Regions from separate parts of the Paenibacillus sp. D9 genome, predicted to be linked through region 2. Evidence: predicted binding sites of a transcription regulator. Region 2 holds the regulator's gene; the other holds the start of a gene.
The links. The regulator LexA, encoded in region 2, represses DNA repair genes until DNA is damaged. The targets are predictions, from matches to a motif close to CGAACATATGTTCG.
Positions count from the first base shown of each region.

Region 1 (15,507 bases), 440 kb from region 2:
AAGACGATTTCCCCGCTCCAGCGCCTTCCCGCCATCCTGCCGAGATATCGGAGGCATTGGCAGGTCCCGAAGGAGATGGGGAGCCATCGCCAGCAGCGGCTTCAGCAGCGCGGGAAACGAAGCCATACCGGCTGCCGCCGCTTTCCTTGCTGGCTAAACCCGCCAGCTCGGGCAGAGGCGCCGATACCGGCGATCTGAACGACTCGCGCCGCAAGCTCGAGGCGACGCTTGAGAGCTTCGGGGTCCGGGCCAAGGTGCTGGATGTCGTGCCTGGACCTGCGGTCACGAGATACGAGGTCCAGCCCGCGACAGGGGTCAAAGTAAGCCGGATCGTCAGCCTTACCGATGACATCGCGCTCGCGCTGGCTGCCAAGGATATCCGGATGGAAGCGCCGATTCCGGGCAAATCCGCCATTGGAATCGAGGTTCCGAATGCCGAAGTCGCAGTCGTGACCATGCGCGAAGTCATGGAGACGCCGACGTTTTCCAGCGCGGCGTCCAAGCTGTCGATCGCTTTCGGCCGGGACATCGCCGGTCAGTCCATCGTCGGCAATCTGGCCAAGATGCCCCATTTGCTTGTCGCGGGAGCTACCGGATCGGGCAAGTCGGTCTGCATCAACGGCATCATCACGAGCATCTTGTACAAAGCCGCTCCGGACGAAGTGAAGTTCATGATGATCGATCCCAAAATGGTCGAGCTGAACATGTACAACGGCATTCCGCATCTGCTTGCTCCCGTCGTCACCGATCCGAGGCGAGCTTCGCTGGCGCTCAAGAAGATCGTCGTGGAGATGGAGAAGCGGTACGAGCTGTTCTCGAAGTCGGGCACCCGCAACATAGAAGGCTACAACGGACTGATGAAGGACAACCCTGCCGCCGTGCTGCCTTACATCGTCGTCATCGTCGACGAGCTGGCGGATCTGATGATGGTCGCGGCCAAGGATGTCGAGGATTCGATCACTCGACTCGCCCAGATGGCAAGGGCGGCCGGCATCCATCTCATCATCGCGACCCAGCGTCCGTCCGTGGACGTCATCACAGGCGTGATCAAGGCCAATATTCCTTCCCGGATCGCTTTCGGCGTCTCGTCGCAGGTCGATTCCCGGACGATTCTCGACATGGTCGGAGCGGAGAAGCTGCTGGGACGGGGGGACATGCTGTTCCTGCCTGTCGGCATGTCCAAGCCGATCCGGGTTCAAGGGGCGTTCCTGTCCGATTCCGAGGTGGAAGCCGTCGTCGATTACGCAAGATCCCAGGCCGCGGCGGAATACAAGGAGGACCTCGTGCCTGAGCTGGACGACAGCGACGCTGCGGGAGACGGAGAAGTGCTGGACGAGCTGTTCGATCAGGCGATGCAGATCGTCGTCGATGCCCAGCAAGCTTCCGTATCGCTCCTGCAGAGGCGCATGCGGGTAGGCTATACACGGGCCGCCAGGCTTGTGGATCAGCTTGAAGCCAAAGGCGTCGTCGGCCCTTACGAGGGCAGCAAGCCGCGCGAGGTGCTGATGACGGCGGACCAGTTCCAGGCGAGCCAGAAACATGCATAGAAGGAGACCTGCTTTCTCATACTAGGGACTGTCAAACGCTTTGGCGAAGCGGACGCAAGGCCGTGCATCGCTTAAGGCGCATCCCGCTAGAGAAAGGCAGATCCCGACTATGAAGATACGTTTGATCGTCATGACGATCGCGGCCATGCTGCTGGTGCTCAGCCTTTATACGCTCAAGGACGAGCTGCCCGGCAGGTCAAGCGAAACGTTCAGCAGCGCCACCATCCGTCAGGGCTCATCGGGCAAGGATGTCGTGGAGCTTCAAGGACGTCTCCGATATCTAGGCTATTACGAGGGCAAGATCGACGGAAGCTTCGGACCGAAGACGAAAAACTCCGTCACCTGGTTCCAATGGAAGTTCGGCATGAAATCCGACGGAGTCGTCGGAGCGAAGACCAAGCTCAAGCTGTGGGAAGCGACGAAAAACTGGAAGCCGACGGCAGCCGATTTTCCGGGCGGAGAATCCGGCACTGCCGCCGGCGGCAACGCTGGGAACACTGGAAACGCAGGCAATTCCGGCGGAGACATCGGCAAGTCGAACAAGCTCAACCTGTCGGCCAACGACATCAAGATCATGGCCAATGCCGTATACGGGGAATCCCGCGGCGAACCTTATGAAGGCCAGGTTGCAGTAGCGGCTGTCATCCTCAACCGTCTCAAGTCGCCTGAATTCCCGAACTCGATATCCGGCGTCATCTTCCAGAACCTCGCTTTCACCGCAGTCGCGGACGGCCAGATCTGGCTGACGCCGAACGAGCGGGCCAAGAAGGCCGTTGAGGACGCCATCAACGGCTGGGATCCTTCGGACGGCTGCCTGTACTATTTCAATCCGGAAACCGCCACCTCCAAATGGATCTGGTCGCGTCAGCAAGTGAAGACGATCGGCAAGCATATTTTCTGCATGTAAAGCTCGGAAGCAGCCGGCCAGGGCAAGCCTGACCCCGGTTGCTTCTTCTGTTTAGGCTGAGATAGAATGGAATGGCATACAATATGGAACAGATTACCTATCGCCAACATGGCGCGGAAAGGGGTTCGGATATGGCGTTTCAGCAAGGGAGCCACGGCCGCATCCGGCTGCATGTGCTGCCGACCAAAAGGTTCAAAACCTTCGCCGTCTCTTTATTCGCGGGCATTCCGCTGCAAGAATCCACCGTCACGGAAACCGCGCTCGCTCCGTTCGTGCTGCGGCGCGGCACGGCCTCGCATCCGGAGACGATCCAGTTCCGGGAGCAGCTGGACAACTTGTACGGCGCCGGCTTTGGTTTCGATATTTACAAGCGGGGCAATTCCCAGATCGTCCAATTCCGGATGGATGTCATCAACGACCGCTTCGTCGCCGCGGAGCAGTCGCTGCTCGCCGCTTCCATGAAGCTGCTTGGAGAAGCGGTCACTCAGCCGGCTCTGGACAACGGAGCCTTCCGGAGCAAGTATGTCGACAGCGAAAAGGTTACGCTCACCAAAAAGCTGGAGAGCATCATCAACGATAAAATCCGCTATGCGGCGGAGCGCTGCATGGAAATCATGTGCGCCAACGAGCCCTACCGGCTGCATGCCCTCGGGCGCATCGCCGACGTGGGAGCCATCACTCCGCAATCGCTGTACGATTCCTACCGCCGCTGGCTGGAGACGGCCGTTTTCGACCTATATGTCGTCGGCGATACGACGCTTGAGGAAGTGAAGGAGCTCGCAGCGGCTTCGTTCAAGCTTCCCGATACCGCTCCCTCGAAGTACGGAAGCCCGGATATCCGTTTCCCTCAAGACGGGGTGAAGAATGTCGTCGAACGGCTTGAAGTGGCTCAGGGAAAGCTGAATCTCGGCCTGCGCACGGGAGTCGCCTACGGCGATGACGACTATGCCGCCGCATTGATGTACAACGGCATTCTGGGAGGCTATCCGCATTCCAAGCTGTTCATGAACGTAAGGGAAAAAGAAAGCCTGGCTTACTACGCCTCCTCGAGGCTGGACGGCCATAAAGGGCTGTGCACGATTCAGTCCGGCATTGAAATCGCCAACTACGACAAAGCGGTCGCCATCATCCAGGAGCAGCTGGAGAGCATGAAGCGCGGCGAGCTGTCGGAGCTGGAGATCAGCCAGACCAAAGCCATGCTGACGAATTCCTTGCGGGAGCTCCAGGATTCCGCCTACGAGATGATTTCGTATGATTTCAACAGCGTTCTTTCCGGCAAGGAGAGGACAGCCGGCCAGCTGCTCGAAGAAGTGCGGGCCGTAACGCCTGAAGACATCGTGAGGGTTGCGGAAGGCGTCAAGCTGGATACGATCTACTTCCTGCGCGACAAGAAGGAGGCCTGACAACATGCAGAAGCTCAGTTATCCCGGCGTCGAAGAAACGCTTTACCACGAACAGCTGCCCAACGGGCTGCAGGTTTACGTGCTGCCCAAGGAAGGGTTCCAGAAAACGTACGCGACCTTTTCCACCCGCTACGGCTCGGTAGACAATCATTTCGGCATCGGCGACGGACCGCTTGCCCGCGTGCCGGATGGCATCGCCCATTTTCTCGAGCACAAAATGTTCGAGGAGCCGACCGGAGACATTTTCGCGACGTTCGCCTCGCAAGGCGCTTCCGCCAATGCGTTCACGAGCTTCGACCGGACGGTCTACCTGTTCTCGGCGACGGAGCAGATCGAGGCCAATCTGACGACGCTGATCAATTTTGTCCAGAATCCATACTTTACGGACCAGAACGTCGACAAGGAAAAAGGAATCATCGCGCAGGAAATCAACATGTACAGCGACAATCCGGACTGGCGCGTCTACTACGGCTTGATCGAGGCGCTGTATCAGGTGCATCCGGTCCATATCGACATTGCCGGAACGGTGGAATCGATCTACAAGATCGACAAGGAAATGCTGTACCGCTGCTACGAGACCTTCTACCACCCGTCCAACATGCTGCTGTTCATCGTCGGCGGCGTCGATGCGGAGCAGGTATTCGAGCTGGTGCGGTCCAACCAGGCTGCGAAGACATATGAGCCTCTAGGCGAAATCAAGCGTTTCTTCGAGCCCGAGCCGCAAGGCGTGAATACGCCGCGAAAAGCGATCCAGCTTCAGGTTTCTCTGCCGAAGTGCCTGTTCGGCTTCAAGGAGAAAACCAACGGCCTGGACAGCGCTGCGCTGCTGCGCCGGGACGTCACGACCAAGCTGATGCTGGAAACCATTCTTGGATCCAGCTCCCCGACCTATCAGCAGCTGTACGACGACAATCTCATCTCCGATTCATTCGGATATGAATACAACTGCAGCACCGATTACGGCTTCTCTATCATCGGAGGCGATACCAAGGACCCGGACGCTCTCGTCGCGCGGGTCAAGGAAGCGGTAGCGTCGTTGCAGCAGAGCGGGCTTGATGCCGAAGCTTTCGAGAGAACGAAGCGCAAGCGCATCGGAAGCTACCTGAGGATGCTCAATTCTCCCGAGTCGATCGCAGGCGAATTCACCCGCTACAAATTCCGCGGACAGGATCTGTTCGAGCTGCTGCCGGCTTATGAGAGCATCACGCTTGACGATGCCAATGCCCGGCTGAGAGAGCATTTCGACTTCGGCCAGCTGGCCGTGTCCGTCGTGCTGCCTCCGGCGGAAGCTTGAAAAGCTTGCAGGAGATGACCGTCCTCATTACCGGGGGAAGCCGGGGCATAGGCGCCGCCATCGCGCGGCGCTTTTCCGCGGAAGGAATGAATGTGGTCATCCATTATTTGAATTCGCATGAACGCGCCAATGAAACGGCCCGGGAATGCATCGCTCTCGGCGGCGGCAGGGTCATGACGGTTTCCGCCGACGTGCGATCCAGGGAGAGTCTGGGCAGAATGAAGGAGAAGCTGGAAGCGGCAGGGCTGCTTCCGGATATTCTCGTCAACAACGCGGGCATCTCGCATTACGGCATGCTGGCGGACCTCACCGAGCAGGAATGGGACGACGTGACCGCGGTCAATCTCAAGGGATTGTTTCTCTGCACGCAGCTGTTCATGACTCGGATGGTGAGCGCGCGCTGGGGGAGAATCATCAATGTATCCTCCGTGTGGGGCATCTCCGGGGCATCCTGCGAGGTGCTGTATTCCGCGACCAAAGGCGGGGTCAATGCGTTCACGAAATCGCTGGCCAAGGAGCTGGCGCCGTCCGGAGTAACGGTCAACGCGGTCGCTCCGGGAGCGGTCGACACGGAAATGAACAGCCATCTCGATCAAGGCGAGCTTCAGGCGCTGGAAGAGGAAATTCCGGCCGGAAGGCTGGCCCATCCGGATGAGATCGCTTCGCTGGTCTATTTCCTTTCCTTGCCGGAATCATCCTACATAACCGGTCAAGTCATCAGTCCGAACGGCGGCTGGATCACATGAGTGGTCCGGCCGCAACTTTTTTCCAGCCCTGGTCGTCGTATAGGGAAGATGGCCTCCGCACACAATAGGGTCGTTGATGATTTCTTTCTCTATTCGACCAAGGAGGCGACGAAGCATGTCTACTGTACTTTCGAGCTTTGAAGGATGGAAGGAATTCCTGTCCGACCGCGTTGAGCAGGGCAAAAAGATGGGTCTTACCGAGGAAACCCTCGGCAACCTCGCTTATGAGATCGGATCTTTTCTCGATGAGAAGGTCGATCCGAAAAACGAAGAGCAGCGCGTGCTGAAGGAGATCTGGGACGTCGGAGACGAGGAAGAGCGCAAGACGATTGCCCGCCTCATGGTGAAGCTGGTCAATCACGGTTAATCATCGACTTTTGGCGGAGAGCTCCCATTCGGGGGCTTTTCTACTTGGCTGCGGACATCAAGATTCCGCCGCCCAAAAAACGTCGGCATGATCATTGCGGTTTCTTGCCGAATCATGTAGAATGTAGGCTTATAATGAAGGGCATAAAGACAGCTCATTACCTCAGGACGGTGTGATTAATGGAATCCAAACAGTGGTATATGGAGTACAAAATACATAAGAACCGGCCTGGCCTGCTTGGGGATATCGCCTCCCTGCTCGGCATGCTCAACGTCAACATCATTACGATCAACGGGGTGGAGGACCGCACCCGCGGCATGCTGCTTCAGACCAACGACGACGAAAAAATCGAGATTCTCGGCAAGATGCTTGCCAAGGTAGAGAACATCACCGTCAACAAGCTGCGTCCTCCGAGCCTGGTGGATCGGCTTGCTGTGCGTCACGGACGTTATATCGAACGGGATTCGGATGATCGCAAGACGTTCCGCTTCACGCGGGACGAGCTGGGACTGCTCGTCGATTTCCTCGGCGAAATCTTCAAGCGGGACGGCAACCAGGTCATCGGACTGCGCGGCATGCCGAGGGTCGGCAAGACGGAATCCATCATCGCCGGAAGCGTCTGCTCCAACAAGCGCTGGACGTTCGTTTCTTCCACGCTGCTCCGCCAGACGGTGCGCAGCCAGCTGTCGAGCGAGGAAATGAATCCCGACAATATCTTCATCATCGACGGCATCGTCAGCACGATCCGCTCCAACGAGCGCCATCACGCCCTTCTCCAGGAAATCATGGAGATGCCCTCGACCAAGGTCATCGAGCATCCGGACATCTTTATCCGTGAATCCAATTATGATTACAGCACTTTTACGACTATTATCGAGCTTCGCAATACGCCGGACGAAGAAATCTCCTATGATTCCTTCACCGTCAATTATAACGATTTTTAATTTGAGAGGAGGCATGGCCAACCATGTCTGAATTGGGCCAAACCCTGCGCACGGCAAGGGAAGAAATGGGACTCTCCCTGGACCAGGTGCAGGAGATGACCAAGATCCGCAAGCATTACCTGACCGCGATCGAAGAAGGCAATTACGCCGCGCTTCCAGGCAGCTTTTATGCGCGTGCATTCGTCAAGAACTACGCGGAGGCGGTCGGTCTCAACGCCGACGAGCTTCTGAACTATTACAAGAACGAGCTTCCTGCGGCGCCGGCGGCTTCGGCGGTAGAGCCGGCCGCTGCCCCGCAGCCGCCGCGCAAGGCATCGACCTCGAGGGCGACCTCCGAACGGGTCGGCAAGCTGGGGTTTTCCGTGCTGATGTGGGCTTTTCTGGCGCTGATCGTCGTCTTGATCTGGATTTTCGTCATCAAGCCGGACCGGCAGACGCCCACCGCGGACGAAACGCCGATCACGACGAATACGCCCGGACCTGGACAATCGCCGTCTCCGGGAGATGCTGCCGGAGGGGCGAGCCCGTCGCCCAGCCTGACTCCGTCGCCGACTCCTACGCCGACCCCGACTCCGGAAGGGGCCGTGACGTTCGACCGCAAGTCGGGCAAGATTGATTACTACAAGACCAACGGCGCCGTCACCATTGAACTGAGCTTTACCGGCACCGCATGGATCGAAGTTCGCAAAGGCGGTCCAAAAGGCGAATTCCTGTACAACAAAGCGGCCGAAGCCGGCGACACTCTGTCCGTACCGGTGGATGACGTCATTTATCTCAATACCGGACGCGCGGACAATACCGAGATTACGGTCGGCGGCCAGCTGATCGACGACGGAGACCGTCCAAGCTCGAAGAAGATCCAGTTCGAGCCGGCATCCGGAGGAGATGCAGCATCCGGCGGCGATGCCGATTCGGCCGGAACAACCGACGGCACGAGCGGCTCGGATTCCGAAAACAGCCAATAGCAGCACGAAAAGGCATCCCTGTGCGGGATGCCTTTTTCGATTGCACGATCCTAAGAGGCTGGAACGTAAAGATCGGCGGTTGAAAGGGAGGCCGATGGTGACGGCCTTGCTGCCTGTATTCGATTCGATGGGATAGATGCGCAGAGCCGCAGGCTTGTCCCGCGGAAATGCATCGGCGTCCCCGCCGGTTATACTTTCGCAGCCGGATGTTTTATAATAAGAGGAATGCCATGTAAGGAGGATTTGCCATGAGTTCCGAAAATTCGTTTGATATCGTATCGAAGGTCGATCTGCAGGAGCTGAACAACGCGATTGTCCAAGCGGAGAAGGAAATCGAGAACCGCTTTGATTTTAAAGGAAGCAAGAGCAGCATCAAGCTGGAGAAGGAAGAGCTGGTCGTCCAGTCGGACGACGAGTACAAGCTCAAGAGCGTCATCGACATTCTCCAGACCAAGATGATCAAGAGGAACGTCCCGATCAAGAATATGGACTTCGGCAAGATTGAAGCCGCCTCGCTCGGCACCGTGCGCCAGCGCATCAAGCTGAAGCAGGGGATCGGCCAGGACGACGCCAAGAAGATCAATATCCTTATCCGCGACTCCAAGCTGAAAGTGAAGAGCCAGATCCAGGGAGACCAGCTGCGCGTGACCGGCAAGAGCCGCGACGACCTGCAGGCCGTCATGGCTTTGCTCCGCGGCGCGAACCTGGAGCTGGAGCTGCAGTACACGAATTTCCGGTAACAATTTTGACAGCGGGTTTTCGGTTCGTTTATACTTTTATCGTATAGGGACCGGCTATGTCCGTTCTTTTGAGAATGGCCTCCCGGGTAGCGTACATACTTTAGGTTAGAGTTTTGTCAGGGAGGGGAACCCGCGTGAATTTGGCCAACAAGATCACGCTTGCGCGTATTTTTCTCGTGCCTGTAATCATGTTCTTTTTGCTGATCCGTCTTGATCTGGGATCCATTAAGCTCGGGGACTATCAAATTACGTACACGCAGATGATCGCCACGCTGATATTCATTATTGCAGCCAGCACGGATGGCTTGGACGGATATTTGGCCCGCAAGAACAAGATGGTGACCAATCTGGGCAAGCTGCTCGATCCGCTCGCCGACAAGCTGCTCGTCGCTGCCGTGCTTATTTCGCTGGTCGAGATGGATAAGCTGAGCGCTTTGTTCGCTATCGTCATCATCAGCCGCGAATTCGCCGTGACCGGCCTCCGGCAGATCGCTCTGCTGGAAGGCTCCGTACTGGCTGCAAGCACTTGGGGCAAATGGAAGACCGGCGTTCAGATCGCCATGATCATCGTGCTGCTGCTCAACAATTTCCCGGGAGCATTCCTGGACCTGCCTCTGGATCTGATCCTGAGCTGGGCTGCCGCATTGATTACGGTATGGTCGGGCATCGACTACTTCATCAAAAACCGCAATCTCATCCCGGTTGAATAACCGGCTGGACAAGGCCATCGATCCCCGCCGGGATCGGGGGCCTTTCTTGTACGCTGGAAGGATGGCGCCGCCGGCACCATCCTTCCATTTGCCTTGGAACGCCTGACCGTCATCGAGGAATCTGTGCACGGGCGCGTTCCCGCCGATTGTCCCATTATCAATCATCGCGACAAACCCAATCCCGGAGGAGAAATGCCAACATGAAAGCCGAAATCATTGCGGTCGGAACCGAGCTGCTGCTTGGCCAAATCGTCAACACCAACGCGCGCTACTTGTCCCAAGGGCTGGCAGCCCTGGGCATCGACGTGTTTTTCCAGACGGTCGTCGGCGACAACGCCTCCCGGCTGAAAGAAGCCATTGCAATCGCTTCTTCCCGGGCCGATCTGCTCGTCTTCACGGGAGGCCTGGGGCCGACAATGGACGATCTCACCAAGGATGTGCTTGCCGACATGCTCGGACGCAAGCTGGTCATCCACGAGCCTTCCTTGGCGAGAATGAAATCCTTCTTCGCGAGCCGCGGCGCCCATATGGTGGAGAGCAACCTGAGGCAGGCGAATTCGATCGAGGGAAGCGCCGCACTGGACAACGAAGCGGGACTCGCCGTCGGCAACGCCCTTGAACAGGACGGCATCCGCTATATTCTGCTGCCCGGACCACCGATGGAGATGAAGCCGATGTTCGAAGGCCCCGCGACAAGCTGGATCCTTCAGGAATACGGCCGTGGAGCGGCGCTTCACTCCCGCATTCTCCGATTTGCCGGCATCGGCGAATCCAAGCTGGAGCATGAGCTGATCGATCTTATCGAAGCCCAGACCGATCCGACGATCGCTCCTTATGCCAAGGAGGGAGAGGTGACGATCCGCCTGTCGTCCAAATCGCCGGATGAAGCGGAGGCTCTGAAGCGGATCGACGATATGGCCGCGACGATCCAGTCCAGGGTCGGCAGCTACCTGTATGCGCAGGAGGATATCCCGCTGGAGGAAGCCGTTCTGCGGCTTCTGCGCGACCGCAGGCACAGGCTCAGCAGCGCCGAGAGCTGCACGGGCGGGCTGTTCGCCGAGCTGATCACCTCGAGGCCCGGCAGCAGCGGAGAGTTCCTGGGAGGCATCGTCACGTACACCAATGCGCTCAAGCATCGGCTGCTCGGCATTCCGTTGGAGATGCTGGAAGGCGCGGGAGCGCCAGGGGCGGTAAGCGAGGCGACGGCAGCCTTGATGGCCCAGCGGGTGTCCGAGACGACCGGCAGCGACTGGGGCGTATCCATAACGGGCGTGGCGGGTCCGGGAGAGTCCGAGGGCAAGCCGGTCGGACTTGTCTACATCGGCATCTCGCGCAAGGGCATGGAAGCTTCCGTATACACGCTGCAAGCCGGCGGCAGCCGGGAAATGGTGCGGCTGCGCGCAGCCAAGCACGCCTTGTACCGGCTGTGGACGCTGCTCAAGGAATCCTGATCCGCCGGGCGTCCGGATGAACATGCCGGCCGCAGCGCCCGCTCGGCTCCGGCTGCATTCCGGGTGCTCTTGTCTGGGCATCGGGAATGGTCTACAATGGAGACAGTTAACGGAAGAACCGTAGCTTGCATTTCGCAGCTACGGTTCTTTTTTGTCCGGACGCCGCTGCGGATACGGAGGTGGCGCCGCGGACAAAAAAAGCGAATGTATGTTCGAAAAAAAGCTTGGCAAACGAATGCAAACAGGCTATGATAGAACTATAAAATGATGAATGAAGGATGTGGATCTCTTGTCAGATCGCCGCGCAGCTTTAGATATGGCTCTCCGCCAAATCGAGAAACAATTCGGAAAAGGCTCCATTATGAAACTAGGCGAGTCCACGCATATGACCGTTGAGACGGTTTCCAGCGGTTCCCTCGCATTAGATATCGCACTCGGCATCGGCGGATTTCCGCGGGGCCGCGTCATTGAAGTATACGGTCCGGAATCCTCCGGCAAGACGACGGTCGCTCTCCATGCGATCGCGGAAGTGCAGCGCACGGGCGGACAAGCCGCCTTCATCGATGCGGAGCATGCGCTCGATCCGCTTTATGCGAGCAAGCTCGGCGTCAACATCGACGAGCTGCTGCTGTCCCAGCCGGACACCGGCGAGCAGGCTCTCGAGATTGCCGAGGCACTCGTGCGCAGCGGCGCGGTAGACGTCATCGTCATCGACTCCGTCGCCGCTCTCGTGCCGAAGGCCGAGATCGAAGGCGAGATGGGCGATTCCCACGTCGGCCTTCAGGCGCGCCTCATGTCGCAGGCGCTGCGCAAGCTGTCCGGCGCCATCAGCAAGTCGAAGACGATCGCGATCTTCATCAACCAGCTTCGCGAGAAGGTCGGCGTCATGTTCGGCAACCCGGAGACGACTCCCGGCGGCCGCGCCCTGAAGTTCTACTCCAGCGTTCGTCTCGACGTGCGCCGCATCGAGAGCATCAAGCAAGGCAATGATGTCGTGGGCAACCGCACGCGGATCAAAGTCGTGAAGAACAAGGTGGCGCCTCCGTTCAAGCAGGCGGAGATCGACATCATGTACGGAGAAGGGATTTCCCGTCAAGGCAGCATCATCGACATCGGCGTCGAGATGGACATCGTCAACAAGAGCGGCGCTTGGTTCAGCTACAACGGCGACCGCCTTGGTCAAGGCCGCGAGAATGCCAAGCAGTTCCTCAAGGACAACCCTGCCGTAGCGGATACGATCGATGCCAAAATCCGCGAGGCGCATAACCTCAATGCGGCCGCCGAACGGGCAGCCGCCGGAATCAATCCTCCTGCAGAGGAAGATGAAGAGCTGGACGAGCTGGAGCTGGACGTTTAAGCCGTCCGGCGAGCATTCCGGGCCAATTTTACATTGAATAGACCGGCCTGACAGGGAAGCACCTCTGAATCGTTCAGAGGTGCTTTTTTGCTCAAGCCATCCGATCGTGGATCAGGGAGGAGGCATCATATGCAGGACAGCAGCGAGAAAGTCGTGACCAAGGTAGAACCCGATTCCCGCAAACGTTCCTATTACTGGATCTGCCTGGATGGGAATGAAGAGCCGGAGTTTTCCGTCCACGAGGATATACTCGTCAAGTATAGATTGCTGAAAGGAAGCGTGCTCAGCAGCGGGGAGCTGGAGGCGATCCAGTCGGAGGGAGACCGGTATAAGGCTTATGCCTCCGGGCTGTATTATGCCGGATTCAAAATGAGGACGGCCAAGGAAATGGCGGATTATCTGAAACGCAAGGAATATATGGAACCGGATATCCGCTATGCGATCGACCGGCTGCAGCAGGAAAAAGTCATCGATGACCGCGATTATGCGAGAATGTACGCCGCCCAGAAGGTGAAGAGCAGCCAGAAAGGGCGCCGGCTGATCCGTCAGGAGCTGGAGCAGCGCGGGGTGTCCAAGCTGACCGCTGGAGAGACGATCGAGGCGCTCGATGCCGGGGCTGAGCGGGAAGCGGCTTTCAAGGCCGCAGCCAAGAAATGGCGGAGCCTCAAAGGAGAGGATCGCGATAAGCGGCTGAAGCTGACGGGATTTTTGCTGCGCCGCGGTTTCCAGGGCGATCTGGTCCGGGAGGCCGTGCGGCATGTGTCGTCAGGAGAGGAACTGGAGACGGAAGCGCTCTGGCTTGACAATTGAAATTGCGTAAAGCTACAATAATAGTGCATCCGCGAGTGAAAGGGATGTATTTCCTTTCGTAAATGGATTCAAGTTTATAAGTCTCCATTCTACAGTCTTAGACACGGTTTGGAACCGAATCGCAACAACTGAATATCATTCCCGGCTTATTTTCTGCCTTGGTGAATGCAACGAGGAGGTGAACAAGATGAGCCCCGTTATTTGGTGGATCTTGATCGTTCTCGTTGTTGGCGCGATTACCTTTGGGATTGGTTACTTCGTCCGAAAGTCGATTGCCGAGGCTAAGATTTCCAGTGCAGAGCAGGCTGCCGTCCAGATCGTCGAACAGGCGAAGAAGGAAGCGGATGCCCTGAAGAAGGAAACGGTGCTGGAAGCGAAAGACGAAATCCATAAACTCCGTTCTGAAGCGGATAAAGACATTCGGGAGAGACGCAATGAGAATCAGCGTCTCGAAAGACGGCTGCTGCAAAAAGAGGAGTCACTGGATAAAAAACTAGAAGCACTCGAACGCAAAGAAGAATTGGTAGCCAACAAGGAGAAACGAATCGAAGAAACACAGGATCAGATCGACTCCATCTACAGACAGCAACAGAGCGAGCTCGAACGGATCTCCGGCCTGACCACGGAGGATGCCAAGACCATCATCTTCACCAACGTGGAACAGGAAGTCCGCCACGAAACTGCCCAGATGATCAAGGAAATCGAGCAGCAGGCAAAAGAAGAGGCGGACAAGAAGGCGCGAGACATCATCTCGCTGGCTATCCAGCGTTGCGCCGCCGACCATGTGGCGGAGACGACTGTATCGGTCGTCACGCTGCCGAACGAAGAAATGAAGGGCCGGATCATCGGCCGCGAAGGCCGCAACATCCGCGCGCTGGAAACTTTGACGGGTATCGACCTTATCATCGACGATACGCCGGAAGCGGTCATCTTGTCCGGCTTCGATCCCATTCGGCGTGAAATCGCCCGCACCGCACTCGAGAAGCTCGTTGCGGACGGACGGATTCACCCGGCCCGCATTGAAGAGATGGTGGAGAAATCCCGCCGCGAGGTGGACGAGCGGATTCGCGAGTATGGAGAGCAGGCCACTTTCGAAGTGGGCGTGCACGCCATCCACCCGGATCTCATCAAGATTCTCGGCCGCCTGAAGTACCGGACGAGCTACGGCCAGAACGTGCTCAAGCACTCCATGGAAGTCGCTTACCTGACCGGGTTGATGGCCGCCGAGCTTGGCGAGGACATCACGCTGGCCAAGCGCGCCGGACTGCTGCATGACATCGGCAAGGCTCTTGACCACGAAGTGGAAGGCTCCCACGTCGAGATCGGCGTCGAGCTGGCCCGCAAGTACAAGGAGCATCCGGTCGTCATCAACAGCATCGCGTCCCATCATGGCGACTGCGAAGCGACCTCCGTCATCGCAATGCTGGTCGGAGCGGCAGACGCCTTGTCTGCAGCGCGCCCAGGCGCACGCCGCGAGACGCTGGAGACGTACATCAAGCGTCTGGAGAAGCTGGAGGCCATCTCCGAATCGTTCGACGGCGTCGAGAAATCGTACGCGATCCAGGCCGGACGCGAAGTCCGCGTCATGGTGCAGCCGGAGAAAGTCGACGATACCGAGGCGTTCCGCCTTGCCAGAGACATCACGAAAAAGATCGAAGGCGAGCTCGATTATCCGGGACATATCAAGGTCACGGTCATTCGGGAAACCCGCGCGGTCGAATACGCCAAGTAATACCGTGGATCATCCCGCTCTCCGGAGCGGGATTTTCTTTGTAATCCGAAGGAGGCAAGTCATGCTGAAAGTCATGTTCATCGGAGATATCGTCGGCAACGTCGGCCGTACGGCGCTGCGCAAGGCGCTGCCCGCTCTCCGGTCCAAATATAATCCCGACATCATTATCGTGAACGGCGAGAATGCAGCGGCCGGCAGGGGAATTACGGCCGCGATCGCCAAGGAGTTTTTTGACTGGGGCGTCAACGGCATTACGATGGGCAACCACACCTGGGACAACCGGGACATCTTCGAGTGGATCGACGATGAGGAGCGGATCGTCCGTCCGGCCAACTTCTCGCCTCAATCGCCCGGCCGCGGAGCGGCGGTCATCAAGGCGAACGGCAAGAAGCTCGGCATCCTGAACCTGCAGGGCAGGACATTCCTGCCGCCCAATGACGATCCGTTCCGCGTGGCGGACGAGCAGCTGGAGCTGCTGCAAGAAGAAACCCGCTGCATCATGGTCGACTTCCACGCGGAGGCGACTTCCGAGAA
Region 1 is NZ_JZEJ01000001.1:1,175,575-1,191,081, reverse strand. It holds gene VE23_RS05535 (DNA translocase FtsK) at 1-1,547, shown strand, start outside; gene sleB (spore cortex-lytic enzyme) at 1,657-2,454, shown strand; gene yfmF (EF-P 5-aminopentanol modification-associated protein YfmF) at 2,586-3,857, shown strand; gene yfmH (EF-P 5-aminopentanol modification-associated protein YfmH) at 3,862-5,151, shown strand; gene ymfI (elongation factor P 5-aminopentanone reductase) at 5,166-5,897, shown strand; gene VE23_RS05510 (DUF3243 domain-containing protein) at 6,013-6,264, shown strand; gene VE23_RS05505 (DUF3388 domain-containing protein) at 6,444-7,208, shown strand; gene VE23_RS05500 (helix-turn-helix domain-containing protein) at 7,232-8,173, shown strand; gene VE23_RS05495 (YajQ family cyclic di-GMP-binding protein) at 8,422-8,913, shown strand; gene pgsA (CDP-diacylglycerol--glycerol-3-phosphate 3-phosphatidyltransferase) at 9,048-9,623, shown strand; gene VE23_RS05485 (competence/damage-inducible protein A) at 9,824-11,074, shown strand; gene recA (recombinase RecA) at 11,364-12,431, shown strand; gene VE23_RS05475 (RecX family transcriptional regulator) at 12,561-13,241, shown strand; gene rny (ribonuclease Y) at 13,429-14,973, shown strand; gene VE23_RS05465 (TIGR00282 family metallophosphoesterase) at 15,038-15,507, shown strand, end outside.
Region 1: a site for LexA is predicted at 11,276-11,289, ahead of recA (recombinase RecA). Genes of this name have one in related genera too.

Region 2 (15,507 bases):
ATCCCGACCTCAGCACTTGGGTCGTATTCCCGTGGGTTACGCAGGATCGCGTCGCCCGCTTGATCTGCGACATCTACATGCCGGACGGCACGCCGTTCGCCGGCGATCCCCGCGGCATTCTGAAGCGCGTGCTCAAGGAAGCCGAGGAAATGGGCTTCACTGCGATGAACGTAGGTCCTGAGCCCGAATTCTTCCTGTTCAAGACGAACGAGAAGGGCGAGCCGACGACCGAGCTCAACGACCAGGGCGGTTATTTCGATCTGGCGCCGATGGACCTCGGCGAGAACTGCCGCCGCGAAATCGTGCTGACGCTCGAGGAGATGGACTTCGAGATCGAGGCCTCCCATCACGAGGTCGCTCCAGGCCAGCATGAGATCGACTTCAAATACGCGGACGCCATCAAAGCGGCCGATCAGATCCAGACGTTCAAGCTCGTCGTCAAGACGGTCGCCCGCCAGCACGGCCTGCACGCGACCTTCATGCCGAAGCCGCTGTTCGGAGTCAACGGCTCCGGCATGCACTGCCATCAGTCGCTGTTCCGCGGCGGAGAGAACGCCTTCTACGACGAGGACGATCAGCTGGGACTCAGCCCGACGGCGCGTTACTACATGGCCGGCCTTCTGCGCCATGCCCGCGCGATGACCGCCATCACCAATCCGACCGTCAACAGCTACAAGCGTCTGGTGCCGGGTTACGAGGCGCCGAGCTACGTCGCCTGGTCGGCAAGCAACCGCAGCCCGATGATCCGCATTCCGGCTTCCCGCGGCCTCAGCACCCGCGTCGAAGTGCGCAACCCGGATCCGGCCGCGAATCCATACCTGGCTCTGGCCGTCATGCTGAAGGCCGGCCTGGACGGCATCAAGAACAAGCTGCCGCTGCCGGCTCCGATCGACCGCAACATCTACGTCATGACCGACGAAGAGCGTCTGGAGGACGGCATCCCGAGCCTGCCGGAGGATCTTCGCGAAGCTCTGAACGAGCTGCTGCGCAGCGAGATTATTACGGAAGCTCTCGGCGACCACGCCCTGGCGCATTTCTACGAGCTCAAGGAAATCGAGTGGGACATGTACAAAACGCAGGTGCATGAGTGGGAACGCGATCAGTACCTGACTCTGTACTAAGAGAGGAATCCCAGTAGTATCAAGGGATTGTAGAGATTTTTATCGGGGGGCATTTTCAAGGAATCAGTGTATTATTTCTGGCTGCCCCCCGTTTGCCCCCGAACTTCAAAATTGTTGAGGATGCCCTTGGTGAAGGCTTCGAACTTCTCCATGCTGGCATCCTCTATTTTTTTGGAGATGTGGGCATAGATGTCCGAGCATTTCTTGGATGACCTTCAATTGTGGTATCACCCTTTAGTGCTTCAGCTGCTGAAAAGAAAAACTATCCTTTTTCTTATGATTTTTCTACAGCGATTTATACAGATATGTTGAGACATACGGTGGTAATACTACTTTTGATGCGACAAGTAAAATGCCTGCTTATCCATCAGTTACTTTTAATGCATTTAATGGGACGTTACTGGATGAACCATTCTGAAATTTTTAGTGCAAAGCTGTGTACTTGGTCAACAGCAAAAGTCTTTTCCCTGAAGAAGAAACGTGTAAGAAGTGCGGAGCGCCTATGGTCCGGCGGAAAGGACCGAAGAGCGATTTCTACGGCTGCAGCAAATATCCGAAATGTAGAAGCATTGCTCAGTTTGAAGTGAGCCGATGAAATAGCCTCTGGCCTTGTGGTCGGCGGGCTTTTTTGTTCTAGGCAATGTTAAATCTTAATGTTGATTTTCAACCTAAAGAAAACCGCCCTACATGGGGGGCGGTTCATTGAGCTAACGTATCCCGTTGTTCAATAGGACATGGCTGCGTTAAATATCGAATAATCCTCTGCCAATCAAGTTTGCAGTAACCGGCTTCTTTCCGATTTCTCGTGACCATATAGACAATTGACCGATGTGGTGGATTTCGTGGGCGATCACGTGCCGCATTACTTCGCCGTATTTATGGGATTCCCGTTCCCCTTCATCCGTGATATCAATCATCATGCGGTCTTCCAAACTATCCTTCCAATCATACACAAATGGAGCGAGTTCCAAGTGGCAACGGCCTGAAAAATCTTTTATTTGCTGCAAGCTTGCCACTTCCTCAAACTGAGGGATTGTAATCGCTTTTTCTTGTATACCACCGCATATCCAGCCATACTCGACTGCCACAATGTGATACAGAGTGGAAAGGATGTACCCTATGCCGCCGGTGCGTCTTTTCATCAACTCTTCCTCGCTCACTGTATCGCACCAGTCAAACCAATCTTTGCGAACTTGCCAGTTATACTCGAATAGTTTCAGCATGTCGTGGCCTCCTGCGCACCTTAAACTTTGTTACTCCTACCATTCGATAAATAATAGCGTTATCCTGTCTATTAGCTTAACGACAGAAGGAGCAGCTGCGGTGTCGGCAAACTGCTCCTGAATCGCTGAACTAAAGTTCTCCGTTAGTCACCCTAAATACGGTTCATGCGGTTCTTAGCCACATTGGCTCTTCGAATGATAAATTGTTTCTGTCCCATATGATGAGAGTGCCAGTGATTGCAGGCTCCTGTGCAAAGGTCACGTTTCCGATGGATGTGTTGAGTATAAACCTTCTAACAAATACGAAATGGTTGGACTGGACCGATTTGTTTCTTACAGAACAAATGATTTGATTTTATTTTATTTGAAGGAATAAAAAAGTTGATCCTGAAGGGGATCTCCGGACATAAGAAACCAAGCTTGACCTGACCGGGCCTAAGGGTGTGGAAAGGAGTACAACTCAACCTTCAACCGAAAGTCAAACGGACGCTCTTCAATACCCATATCCAAGCTCGATTTGACTTTTCTTGTAGGAATAAAGCTTTAATAAATGGAATAGCTTGCAAATAAAGATACATCCTATGAGCGATTCCACAACAAGAGGGGAGTGTACATTAATGGGAAGATTACCGGGTCCTCCAGGTCCTCCAGGACCGCAAGGACCGCAAGGGCCTCCAGGACCAACAGGACCGCAAGGCATTTGTCTGCCGTGTCCTACTGGACCTGCAGGTCCAGTAGGAGCAACGGGGCCAACAGGTCTAGCAGGGCCAACGGGAATAGGGACAACTGGAGCTATCGGGCCAACAGGCCCTGCGGGCGCGACGGGAGCGACTGGACCAGGAGTTGGGGCAACAGGAGCAACGGGAGCAACAGGCCCGGCCGGAACCGCAGGAGCAACAGGAGCAGCAGGAGCAGCAGGAGCAGCAGGGGCCACAGGAGCAGCAGGAGCTACTGGAACCACAGGAGCAACAGGCGGAGTACTCGCTTTTTCAGACTTTTTCGCCTTGATGCCACCCGATAATGCTGCAACAGTCGCACCGGGTACTGATGTCAGCTTTCCTCAAAATGGGCCAACAAGCGGTACTGCCATTACACGAACAGGTCCAACTACATTTAACCTGGCTGCGATTGGAACCTATCAGATTCTGTTCCAGGTGAGTGTGACCGAGGCGGGGCAACTCATATTGACACTTAACGGCGCCGATCTCGCGTACACGGTAGTTGGGAGGGCAACGGGCACATCGCAGATCGTAGGCACGGCCCTTGTCCAAACGACAGTGATAAATTCTATCCTCACGGTTCGTAATCCAGCCGGGAACTCAACTGCATTAACGATAACTCCTCTTGCTGGTGGAACCAGATCCGTCTCTGCACATCTTGTCATCATTCAGATTGCTTAAGTTAATTTTCGTTGTAACATATATAGAAAGCCCGCTGAACTTACTAGTCGGAGGGCTTTTTTTTTGTTTACAGCTACGTTTGTGCAGCAGGAAATACTGGAGTGAAGAGCCTGCCTGCCACTGTGGTTCCAGCAGCGAATCAGCGTAATCTATTTAGGTGATGAAAAGGATTGAAAAGATGAAAATTGCTTTTTAATTTCTCCCTTTTTCCCCTACCCGGACACCGATATAATACAGGTAATGGATTGGACAGGGGAGAGAATGAAATGATGAGAATTATGTTGGATGACTTAAACGGGCCTGATGTCCGGGCTTTGATCGGGGAGCATCTCCGGGGGATGGCCGAAAATTCTCCTCCTGAAAGCATTCACGCGTTGGACTTGAATGAATTGAAAAAGCCGGAAATCACTTTCTGGAGCGTCTGGGAAGAGGGGGAATTGCTCGGATGCGGCGCTCTCAAGGAGCTCGACGCCAGCCATGGCGAGCTCAAGTCCATGAGGACGGCTTCGAGACATTTGCGCAAGGGCGTTGCCCGAAAGCTTCTTGATCATATTATCCAGGAAGCCAAACGAAGGGGTTATGCTCGAATCAGCTTGGAGACAGGCTCCATGGATGCCTTTGTTCCGGCCCGCGATTTGTATGCGTCCTTCGGCTTTATCGAATGCGGGCCGTTCTCTGGCTATGAGGAAGACCCAAATAGCGTATTTATGACAAAGCAATTATGAGAGAGTGCAGATCAACCCAATAAGCTTTGACGGCGGCTGTCCGATCGGACAAGCCGTTTTTTCTTGTTCTCGGACAATCTTAGGGCGGCATAGGCTCATACTCATAGGCATCTTGCCGGAACATTCCGGTTAGGATTCGTTAACAGGGGGGAAGAGCGTGGCCAGACAATCAAAGCCGAGAGCTGGGGTGTCAGGGCTTGTGCTCGCGCGGACAGCCTCCAGCATGCTGCCGCTTTATGCCCGGTTCGTTCGAAGCCGTCCATTCGCCGAGGAATGGAGCGCTGCAGTACGAGCGGCGGATCTCGATACGCTGTTGAAGCTGTTCAAGGAGGAGGCTCCGCTTGCGCCGGTCAATTCGTTCAGTACGAACGGCATCGGATTTTTCGTGGACTTCAACTATCCACCGCCTGTTCGAGCGTACACGAATGCGACGACCATTCCGCCCGGAACGGCGCAATTCGCTTTTTCGGCAGCTGTGCTCCGCAGGCTATCGGCGGCCGTGCTGCCGCTCTACCGGAAGCTGGCCGGCAGCGGCACCTTCGCCAAGGAGGCGGCGGTTCTGATACGAAGCGGGCAGGAGGAAAGATTCCGCCGATTGATCAGGCCCTATGTGCGAAGCCGGTACTTGACCGGAGTTCATCTTGAATCCTCGGGATTCTACATGAGCTTTCAATACCCGGGCTCCAAGCATATTTACCTGAACGAGTTTTTCCACGAAAAGTTTCGATGACAATGCGAAAAGCAGCGAACAACAGTGAAAAATAAGAACCTTTGAAAAACAAACGCGCACTCTGTCAGAGTGCGCGAAGGGGTGAATAAAGCCGGATATGGAGGGGTAATGGAAGGGACTTCCTATTGGCCCAAAAGGGACATGCCTCAGTGAAGATTGCGGAACAATCCGATTACCTTGCCGAGAATCGTCACATTCTTGAGCCGGATCGGCTCCATGGAGGCGTTCTCGGGCTGAAGCCGAATATGGTCGCGTTCCTTGTAGAACGTCTTGACCGTCGCTTCGTCATCTTCCGTCATGGCTACGACGATATCGCCGTTGCTGGCGGAAGGCTGCTGGCGGACGATGACGTAATCGCCATTATGTATGCCCGCTTCGATCATGCTCTCCCCGACGACGCTCAGCATGAACACCTCGTGATCGCCGACATAGTCAGCCGGCAAAGGGAAGTACTCCTCGATGTTCTCGGTCGCCATGATCGGCACTCCGGCCGTTACCTTGCCGACGACGGGAACGCGGCTGATCGAGACGGGAAAGGGCAGCATGGCGGCATCGTCGCCGTCGAGAATCTCGATGGCGCGCGGCTTGGTAGGGTCTCGGCGGATCAGGCCCTTCTTCTCCAGGCGGTCCAGATGGCCATGCACCGTGGAGCTGGATGCCAGGCCTACCGCCTCGCCGATCTCACGTACTGAAGGTGGATAGCCTTTGTCCCGGACTTCGTTCTTGATGAAGTCAAGAATGGCCTGCTGGCGGTTGGACACTTTAGACATCGCAATCACTCCAAAACTAGAAATTAGTAGAAAGAAATATGTAGGCAAAGTATAGCACAGAACCCGAGTTCGTACAAACATAAGTTCGAGAAACAGCCGTTCGCATAGGGCGATTCCGATCGGCGAACATACGTTCCAAATAAGCGTTGACCAAAACAAATGTTCGTGTTATTCTGGGAATAAGAACAAACGTTTGGGGAGTGAACGGTCATGATGACTTTATCTGGATACAGCACGCCGGAGCGAGGCTCTGAGGCAACGGTCCGCAGGCAAGTGAAGAAGCAGGAACATCATTATCTCAAGGAATGCTTCCGTCCCGGAGCAGTTCCCGGCGATTCCAGATTCATCCCCCGTTCCTCCGCTGTCTCGGCAAGGACAGCCGGGAGCAGACGTCCGCGCCGCCTGCTTCCATATGCAGCGTCAATCCTCCTGTTCCTTCTGGTCTTCTCCAGCTTTTGGGGATTTTCCGGAGCGAGCTCTTCTGGAATCGCCCCCGCAGCTGAGGGCGAGCTGACCGTCACGGTGACGAGCGGAGACACTCTCTGGTCCATCGCCGGGAATTCCGGCCTTTCCCATGACATCAGGCGCAGCGTCTTCATGATCAAGCAGCGCAACGGCCTGAAGGATTCCGATCTGCAGGCGGGTCAGACCTTGATCATTCCCAAGCAATCTTGAACGGCTTCTTTTAGGCCTCGCCCGTTTTGAGAGTCTAATTTCATTTCGATAGATATCAGCCCCGGGAGACATCGCCGGGGTTTTTTGGCTTTCTTGACAAGCTCTTCTCCGTAGTTCAAAGTTAGAAGGAAACGTCAATGAACAGAGGTGAACGACGAGTGGATATCGATGCCTTGATCGCAAGGATCAACGAGCTTTCCCGCAAGCACAAATCTGTCGGGCTGACGCCTGAGGAAGTCATAGAACGGACGCAGCTCAGACAGCAGTATCTGGCCAATTTCAAGCGCAATTTCAAGCAGCAGCTGGACAACATTGAATGGGTGGATGACGAGAACAAGGGGGGCCAATAAAATGGAATACCGATTGCTCGGCAAAAGCGGGCTAGCCGTCTCGGAGCTGTGTCTCGGAACGATGATGTTCGGCAATACGACGCCTGAAGAAGAAGCGGCTCGCATGATCCACCATTTTCGCGGCGAGGGCGGCAATTTTCTGGATACGGCCAACGTCTACGCCGGCGGCAGATCGGAGGAGATCGTCGGACGGGCGATCGCAGGCAATCGGGACGAATATGTGCTGGCCACCAAGGTCCGCATGCAGACGGAAGAGCATATCAACGGAGCCGGACTGTCTCGCAAGCATATCGTTCAGAACGTGGAAGCGAGCTTGAAACGGCTCGGCACCGATTATATCGACCTCTACCAGGTCCATGTATGGGATCATGCCACTCCGCTGGAGGAGACGCTGCGCGCCCTGGACGATCTCGTCTCCGCCGGCAAAATCAGGTACATAGGATGCTCGAACTACTTGTCCTGGCAGATGATGAAGGCGCTCGCGATAAGCGACAGCCGGGGATGGTCGCGCTTCATCAGCGTGCAGCCGCAATACAGCCTCCTGAATCGCGAAATGGACCGCGAGATGGTGCCGCTCTGCCTGGAAGAGAACGTCGGCATCATTCCATGGGCGCCGCTTGGCGGGGGCTTCCTGACCGGCCGTTACGGACGCGAGGAGCCGACAGAAGGCAGGCTGACTGCGAATGCCGGCGAGAGTTCCTGGCAATACCGGAATACAGATCCTAATTTCCGCATCCTGGACGTCCTTAAGGAGGTCGCCGCGCAAGCCGGCAAGACGCCTGCGCAAACGGCTCTCCGCTGGCTCATCCAGCAGAAGGGCATCACATCGCCGATCTTCGGAGTGAGCACTTACGCGCAGTACGAAGAAAACATGGGAGCTGCGGGCTGGGAGCTGACGAAGGAGCAATTCGAAGCTTTGGACGAGGCGAGCCGCCTGCCTTCGGAATATCCGACGCGATTCCTGGAGAAATTCCGCAGGCCTCTCTGACAGGCGGCCATCGGCGTCTCCGCGCGAAACGGGAAGCCGCCCGCTTACGTAATACCGACAAGCCGTCCTAATAAGGCCAACAAAATCTATGGCAGAGGTGACCCTATTGTCTCGTTCCTGGGAACGCAAAGTACGCCGCAATTCGGCGCAAATCAATGCAACTAGAAAAAAGAGGGGACAGACCGCGATCAAGCCTGCGGCGTCCGGGGATCGTACGGAACGGTTCAAAGGCCGCAACTTCATTTCCCCGATCATGCTGGTGCTCTTCGTCGCCTTGTATGTGCTGATCCTTCCAAAAGATGAAGGAGCGACGAACTGGAACTGGATCGTCGTGGCGATGTACGTCTTCTTGGCTTTGATGTTCTTCCTGCGGCGCCCTTATCTGGCGGTCGGAGCCGATTTTGTGCAGACGCGCCGCATGACCGGCGACAAGCGTCTCAATAAAGAAGCCATCAAAGGCATCTCGGTCATGAAAAGCTATGTCGTCATCGAGCAGGTCAAAGGTGCGAACTGGGTGTTCTCCCGGGTGCTGAACCGATATCCTACGGACCGTATGGCGGTCAGCCTGGAGCAGTTCGCCGCCCGCAACGGCATTCCTTTTACGCAGAAATGACATCCGGCTTGCAGCCGTCAGCTTGGACATAACGGTTCGGGAGGAAGAAAGAGATGGCGAAGAAAGCGGTACTTTTTGATCTGGACGATACGCTCCTGTGGGATGAGCGGAGCGTGGACGAAGCCTTCCAGGCCACTTGCGAATGGGCCAAGGAGCAGGCGGGCGTCGATCCGAAGCGGCTGGAGGAGGAAGTGAAGCGGGAGGCGAGAGAGCTGTACAGCTCGTATGAAACGTTCCCGTTCACGCAGCAAATCGGCATCAATCCGCTGGAAGGGCTTTGGGCCCGCTTTTCGGAGGGGGAGCTGGAATCGTTCCGCAAGCTGGAGCAGCTCGCTCCAGGCTACCGAAAGGATGCTTGGACCCGCGGCCTCGCGGCCATCGGGGTCGACGATCCGGCGCTTGGAGCGGAGCTGGCCGAGCGCTTCCCGAAGGAACGCCGCGAGCGGCCGATCGTATACGAGGAAACCTTCGAGGTGCTGGACTCCCTCAAAGGCAAGTACAAGCTGCTTCTGCTGACCAACGGATCCCCGGATTTGCAGCAGGAGAAGCTGCTCGGCGTGCCTGAGCTGACCTCCTACTTCGACGAGATCGTCATCAGCGGCAATTACGGCAAAGGCAAGCCGGATGCCGGCATATTCCGCCATGCTCTTGAACTGCTCGGAGTCGATCCGGAGGATGGCATCATGGTCGGAGACAAGCTTACGACCGACATTCTCGGAGCGAACACGATCGGGATGACATCGGTATGGATCAACCGGGGCGGAAAGGCGAAAAATCCGGAGATCGTGCCCAGCCATGAAATTACGAGATTGGATCAGCTCATTCCGCTGCTTGCATAAGGCGTCGCAGGACAGTTCCCGATGTGCAAGCTTCCGCGTCCCAAGCGGAGGCTGCGGGAATGCGCCGGCAGCGCGAACCGCGAATCGGCGACTGGAACGGTCATCCCCGAATAAAAAGGCTGCCGCCCCGTCTTCAACCGAAGACGACGGGCGGCAGCCTTTTTGGCGCCGGCAAATCAAGCTTTCTGGAATTCAGGATCGGAGTAGTTATGGGCGATCCAGCCGTCTTTCTCAATAAACAGACGGACAGCGACAATTTTGCGGTTCTCCATCAGGGTGAAGAAATGCGGCTTGTTCTCCGGAACGGAGATGACGTCTCCGGCTTCTAGCTCTACGTCGAAGTAGCCGACGTCGTCGGAGCCCTTGATGATGAAGATGCCTTTGCCTGCTGTGATAGCGCGGATTTCATCCTCGGTATGCGTGTGGACGTTCTCGAATTTCTGGAGCAGCTCGTCCAGATTCGGAGTCGACTCGGACAGAGTGATGATATCCCAGATCTGATAGCCTCGGCGGCCCGCCAGATCGCGGATTTCGGAGTCGAACGTTTCCAGGATGGAGGCCTTTTCGTCGTCGCTCAGGGTGAACTTCTCCTGCAGGGACGCGTCGAGCTTGCTCATGTCCCAGTGCTCGTAAAGCACTTCCTGGGAATCCAAAAATGCTTTTACTTGCTCATCGCCGGAAATGCGATCGTTCGTATTGCGGATGCGGATTTCAGCCATCGGCAATTCCCTCTTTTCCCATTGAAATGAATTGAATATAGCGCTAATTTCTATTATAAATCAACTTTCGGGGGTTGTCGATTACAGTTCTTTTCACTCCCGCGATCATCTGATAGACTAAAGGATAACGATTTTTGACGGAGAGGTGCAGAAGATTGTCGAAGCCGAGTTTGCAGGAAATGCTTGAGAAGCGAATCTTGATTCTGGACGGGGCCATGGGCACGATGATCCAGCAGGTCGATCTGACGGCCGATGACTTCGGCGGCGAGGAGCTGGAAGGGTGCAACGAAATGCTTGTGCTGACCCGGCCCGAGGTCATCCGCAGCATCCATGAGCAGTACCTGGAGGCGGGAGCGGATCTCATCGAGACGAATACGTTCGGTGGAGCCAGCATCGTCCTCGCCGAGTACGACATTCCGGAGCGGGCCCGGGAGATTAATCTCGCCGCAGCGCGCATCGCGAGGGAAGCGGCGGACAAATATTCCACCGACGAGCATCCGCGCTTCGTCGTGGGCGCGATCGGTCCGACGACGAAAACGTTGTCGGTGACAGGCGGCGTCACCTTTGAAGGTCTCGTGGACAGCTATTTCGAGCAGGCGGTCGCCCTGATCGAGGGCGGCGTCGACTGCATGCTGCTGGAGACATCCCAGGATACGCTCAACGTCAAGGCGGGCAGCATTGCGATCCGCAACGCTTACGAGGCGACGGGAAAGACGCTGCCGCTGATGATATCCGGCACGATCGAGCCGATGGGCACGACGCTGGCCGGCCAGAATATCGAATCCTTCTACATCTCCCTGGAGCATCTCAATCCGATCTCGATCGGGCTCAACTGCGCGACAGGTCCGGAATTCATGCGCGACCATATCCGCACGCTGAGCGAGATCTCGCTGGCGGCCGTCAGCTGTTACCCCAATGCGGGCCTCCCGGACGAAAACGGCCATTACCATGAATCTCCCCAGTCGCTTGCCCTCAAGATGGGCGCATTCGCCGAGAACGGCTGGCTGAACATCGCCGGCGGCTGCTGCGGTACGACTCCGGAGCATATCCGGGCGATGGCGGAAACGATGAGCCGGTACGCCCCGCGCGGCCGCGGAGGCAGCCATCCTCCAGCTGTATCCGGCATCGAGACGGTCTACATCGAATCCGACAACCGTCCCTATATGGTAGGCGAACGGACGAACGTGCTCGGCTCGCGCAAGTTCAAGCGCCTCATCGTGGAAGGCAAATACGAGGAGGCGGCTGAAATCGCCCGCGCTCAGGTCAAGAAGGGCGCCCATGTCATCGACGTCTGCCTCCAGGATCCGGACCGCGACGAGAGCGAGGACATGAAGAAATTCCTCGAGATCGTCGTCAAGCTCGTGAAGGCGCCGCTCGTCATCGACACGACCGATCCCGCGGTCATCGAGCTGTCGCTCAAATACAGCCAGGGCAAAGCGATCATCAACTCCATCAACCTGGAGGACGGCGAGGAGAAATTCGAGCAGGTCGTGCCGATCATCCACCGATATGGGGCAGCCGTCGTCGTCGGAACGATCGACGAGCGCGGACAGGCCATCACAAGGCAGGACAAGCTCGAGGTCGCCAAGCGGTCCTATGACCTGCTCGTGAACAAATACGGACTCCGTCCGGAGGATATCATTTTCGACCCGCTCATGTTCCCTGTCGGGACGGGCGACGAGCAGTACATCGGATCGGCCGAGGAAACCGTCGAAGGCATCCGGCTCATCAAGCAGGCGATGCCGAAATGCCATACGATCCTAGGGATCAGCAACATCAGCTTCGGGCTGCCGGAAGCCGGACGCGAGGTGCTGAACTCTGTCTACCTCTACGAATGCACCAAGGCAGGCCTCGATTACGCGATCGTCAATACGGAGAAGCTGGAGCGGTACGCTTCCATTCCGGAGCATGAGCGCAAGCTGGCCGAGGATCTGATCTACCGCACGAACGACGAGACGCTCGCCGCATTCGTCGCCGCATTCCGGGAGAAGAAGGTCGAGAAGAAGGAGAAGGTGTCCAATCTGCCGCTGGAAGAGCGGCTTGCTTCCTACGTGGTGGAAGGAACCAAGGAAGGCTTGTTCGCGGATCTGGACGAAGCTCTCGGCAAATATTCCGCTCTGCAGATCATCAACGGACCGCTCATGAAAGGCATGGACGAGGTCGGACGGCTGTTCAACAACAACGAGCTCATCGTCGCCGAGGTGCTTCAGAGCGCCGAGGTCATGAAGGCATCCGTCGCCCATCTCGAGCCTCACATGGAGAAGACAGAGTCGTCGGTCAAGGGCAAGATCATTCTTGCCACCGTCAAGGGCGACGTCCACGACATCGGCAAAAACCTGGTCGAAATTATTCTTTCCAATAATGGGTACCATATCGTCAACCTGGGCATCAAAGTGCCGCCTGAGCAGCTGATCGAAGCCCAGCGCAGGGAAAAGGCGGACGCCATCGGCCTTTCGGGGCTGCTGGTGAAGTCCGCGCAGCAGATGGTCATCACGGCCCAGGATCTCCGCAATGCCGATATCGACGTCCCGATCATGGTCGGCGGTGCCGCCTTGACCCGCAAGTTCACGAAAACGCGGATCGGTCCGGAATATGACGGCTTGGTGCTTTACGCCAAGGACGCCATGGAAGGCCTCGACCTCGCCAACAAGCTGATGGACAAAGACCATCGCGCCCGCTTGAATGAAGAGCATGCCGAAGCGAAGGCCAGCGGCGCCGTCGCCGTGGAGGAGAAGCCGCAGCTGCCGCAGCAGAGCCGCGCGGCCCGCTCTACCGTCAACCGCGATGCTCCCGTGTATTTGCCGCCGGATCTGGACCGCCATATTCTGCGCAACGTCCCTATCCCGCATATCGTTCCTTATGTGAACATGCAGATGCTGCTCGGCCATCATCTCGGCGTGCGCGGCAAGGTGGAGGAGCTGCTGGCCGCTCGCGAGCCCAAGGTCATGCAGCTCAAGGATACGGTCGATTCCATTCTGCATGAAGCGGTTAAAGAAGGAATTATCCGGGCTCACGGCATGTACCGGTTTTTCCCGGCCCAATCGGAAGGCAACGATATCGTCGTGTACGATCCGCAGGATCCTTCCCGGATTCTCAAGCGCTTCAGCTTCCCGCGCCAGCAGGTCGAGCCTTACCTGTGCCTGGCCGATTATCTGAAGAGCGTGGACAGCGGCATCATGGACTATGTCGGATTCCTCGTCGTGACGGCGGGAGAAGGCGTACGCGATCTGGCCGGAGAATGGAAGGACAAAGGCGACTACCTGCGCTCCCACGCCCTGCAGTCGGTCGCTCTCGAAGTCGCGGAGGGGATGGCGGAGCGCGTTCACCATATGATGAGGGATATGTGGGGCATCCCGGATTCTCCGGACATGACCATGAAGCAGCGCCACGGCGCCCGCTATCAGGGCGTCCGGGTTTCGTTCGGCTATCCGGCTTGTCCGAATCTGGAGGACCAGGGCCCGCTGTTCGAGCTTCTTCATCCCGAGGATATCGGCGTTGAGCTGACCGAGGGCTTCATGATGGAGCCGGAAGCATCCGTGTCCGCGATGGTGTTCGCCCATCCCGAAGCCAAATATTTCAACGTCGATAAAGCCTAAAGGAATTGGAATGGAAGGGGGAGCCGCCATAAATGGAACTGACGTTATTGGGAACCGGCGCCGGCAGGCCCTCGCGCCTGCGCAACGTGACCTCCGTTGCCCTGACGCTTCCGCAGCCGCGCTGCTCGGTGTGGCTGTTCGACTGCGGAGAGGCGACCCAGCATCAGCTGATGCGCACTCCGCTCAAGATGAGCAAGGTCGAAGCCGTGTTCATCACGCATATGCACGGAGATCATGTCAACGGCTTGCCCGGACTGCTCAGCAGCCGCTCCTACCACCCCGGGGCAGGCAAGCTCCGTCTGTTCGGGCCGGAAGGAATCCGGGAGTACGTGCAGGCCGTATTCAGGCTGACAGCCTCGCATCTGGACTATGAGCTCGAAATCACCGAGCTGGCTCCCGGCATCGTCTACGAGGATGAGCTGTATGCCGTCGAAGCGGACAGGCTGGACCACCGCGTCGCAAGCTGGGGATACCGAATCGTCGAGAAGGACAAGCCCGGCGCCCTCGACTCCGCCAAGGCACGTTCATTAGGCGTCCCGTTCGGCCCTCAGCTCGGGCTGCTCAAGCAAGGACAGGACATCACGCTTGACGACGGACGCGTCATCCGCAGCAGCGACGTGCTCGGACCTGCATTGCCGGGGCGGATCGTCACCATACTCGGCGACACGACTCCTTGCCCGGCGATCGTACGCCTGGCCAAGGATGCGGATCTTCTTGTCCACGAGGCGACGTTTGAAGGGGCGATGGCGGCCAAAGCGAAAGCCTACGGCCATTCCACGACGCTGCAGGCGGCTGCGGCAGCCGCCGAAGCGGGTGCGCGCAGACTCGTCATGACGCATTTCAGCAGCCGCTACCGAGATGAGGACATGCCGGCGCTGGTCGCCGAGGCGCGCGGCATATTTGCAGAATCCTATGCGGGAGCCGACCTGCTGACCTTGCCTATTCCCAGACAGGGTGAAGAGGAGCCGGGGGGCTACTGCTTGATTTGAGCCGGAAGGCGGCAGGACTGCCGTCGATAAGGTTCCAGGAACGGCCATTTTCCGCATCGGCGGAAAATGGCCGTTTGCCTTTCGGCGGCTCGTATGCGCCGTGAAGAAGGAGAATGCCGCAACGAAATTGATGGCTGTGCGGGCAACGAAAATGGAATCCATATTTGCCGATATTAATAGTTAATACAATAAAATATAAACGATACGAATGATGAGGAGCGCGGAAGGACGCTCCAGGCTCCCGTCTCTCTCGGACTCTCTTTCTATTCTTCTGGCAAAACGAACAGATATTCGCTAAAATGTCACTAGAAGAGGTGACGGCATCAGGATGAAAAAGAAAACTCTTTCCGAGCTGATTCAGGAGCTGCGCGAAAATGAACATATAGCCAATTGGCATGAGATCGAACCGCAGGAGGCGCGGACCCGGCCGATGCCCGAGAGCGTCGACCCGCGGATCAAGGACGCCCTCGGCAAGCGGGGCATCGCGGAGCTGTACACGCATCAGAGCAGCGCGTACGAGGCGGTCCGAAAAGGGGAAAACATGGTTGCGGTGACGCCGACCGCCTCGGGCAAGACGCTTTGCTACAATCTGCCCGTGCTGCAGCAGATCGCGGACGACGATTCGAGCCGGGCGCTGTATCTGTTTCCGACCAAGGCTCTCGCCCAGGACCAGAAGAGCGAGCTGAATGAAATCATCCAGGAAATGGGCATCGACATCAAAAGCTACACGTACGACGGGGACACTTCTCCGGCGATCCGGCAGCTCGTG
Region 2 is NZ_JZEJ01000001.1:739,661-755,167, forward strand. It holds gene glnA (type I glutamate--ammonia ligase) at 1-1,121, shown strand, start outside; gene VE23_RS27260 (topoisomerase DNA-binding C4 zinc finger domain-containing protein) at 1,624-1,716, shown strand; gene VE23_RS03470 (DinB family protein) at 1,865-2,344, opposite strand; gene VE23_RS03475 (GNAT family N-acetyltransferase) at 4,014-4,469, shown strand; gene VE23_RS03480 (hypothetical protein) at 4,627-5,199, shown strand; gene lexA (transcriptional repressor LexA) at 5,346-5,969, opposite strand; gene VE23_RS03490 (LysM peptidoglycan-binding domain-containing protein) at 6,180-6,644, shown strand; gene VE23_RS03495 (DUF896 domain-containing protein) at 6,782-6,994, shown strand; gene VE23_RS03500 (aldo/keto reductase) at 6,996-7,982, shown strand; gene VE23_RS03505 (hypothetical protein) at 8,080-8,595, shown strand; gene VE23_RS03510 (HAD family hydrolase) at 8,649-9,434, shown strand; gene VE23_RS03515 (1,2-dihydroxy-3-keto-5-methylthiopentene dioxygenase) at 9,611-10,153, opposite strand; gene metH (methionine synthase) at 10,309-13,749, shown strand; gene rnz (ribonuclease Z) at 13,782-14,738, shown strand; gene VE23_RS03530 (DEAD/DEAH box helicase) at 15,067-15,507, shown strand, end outside.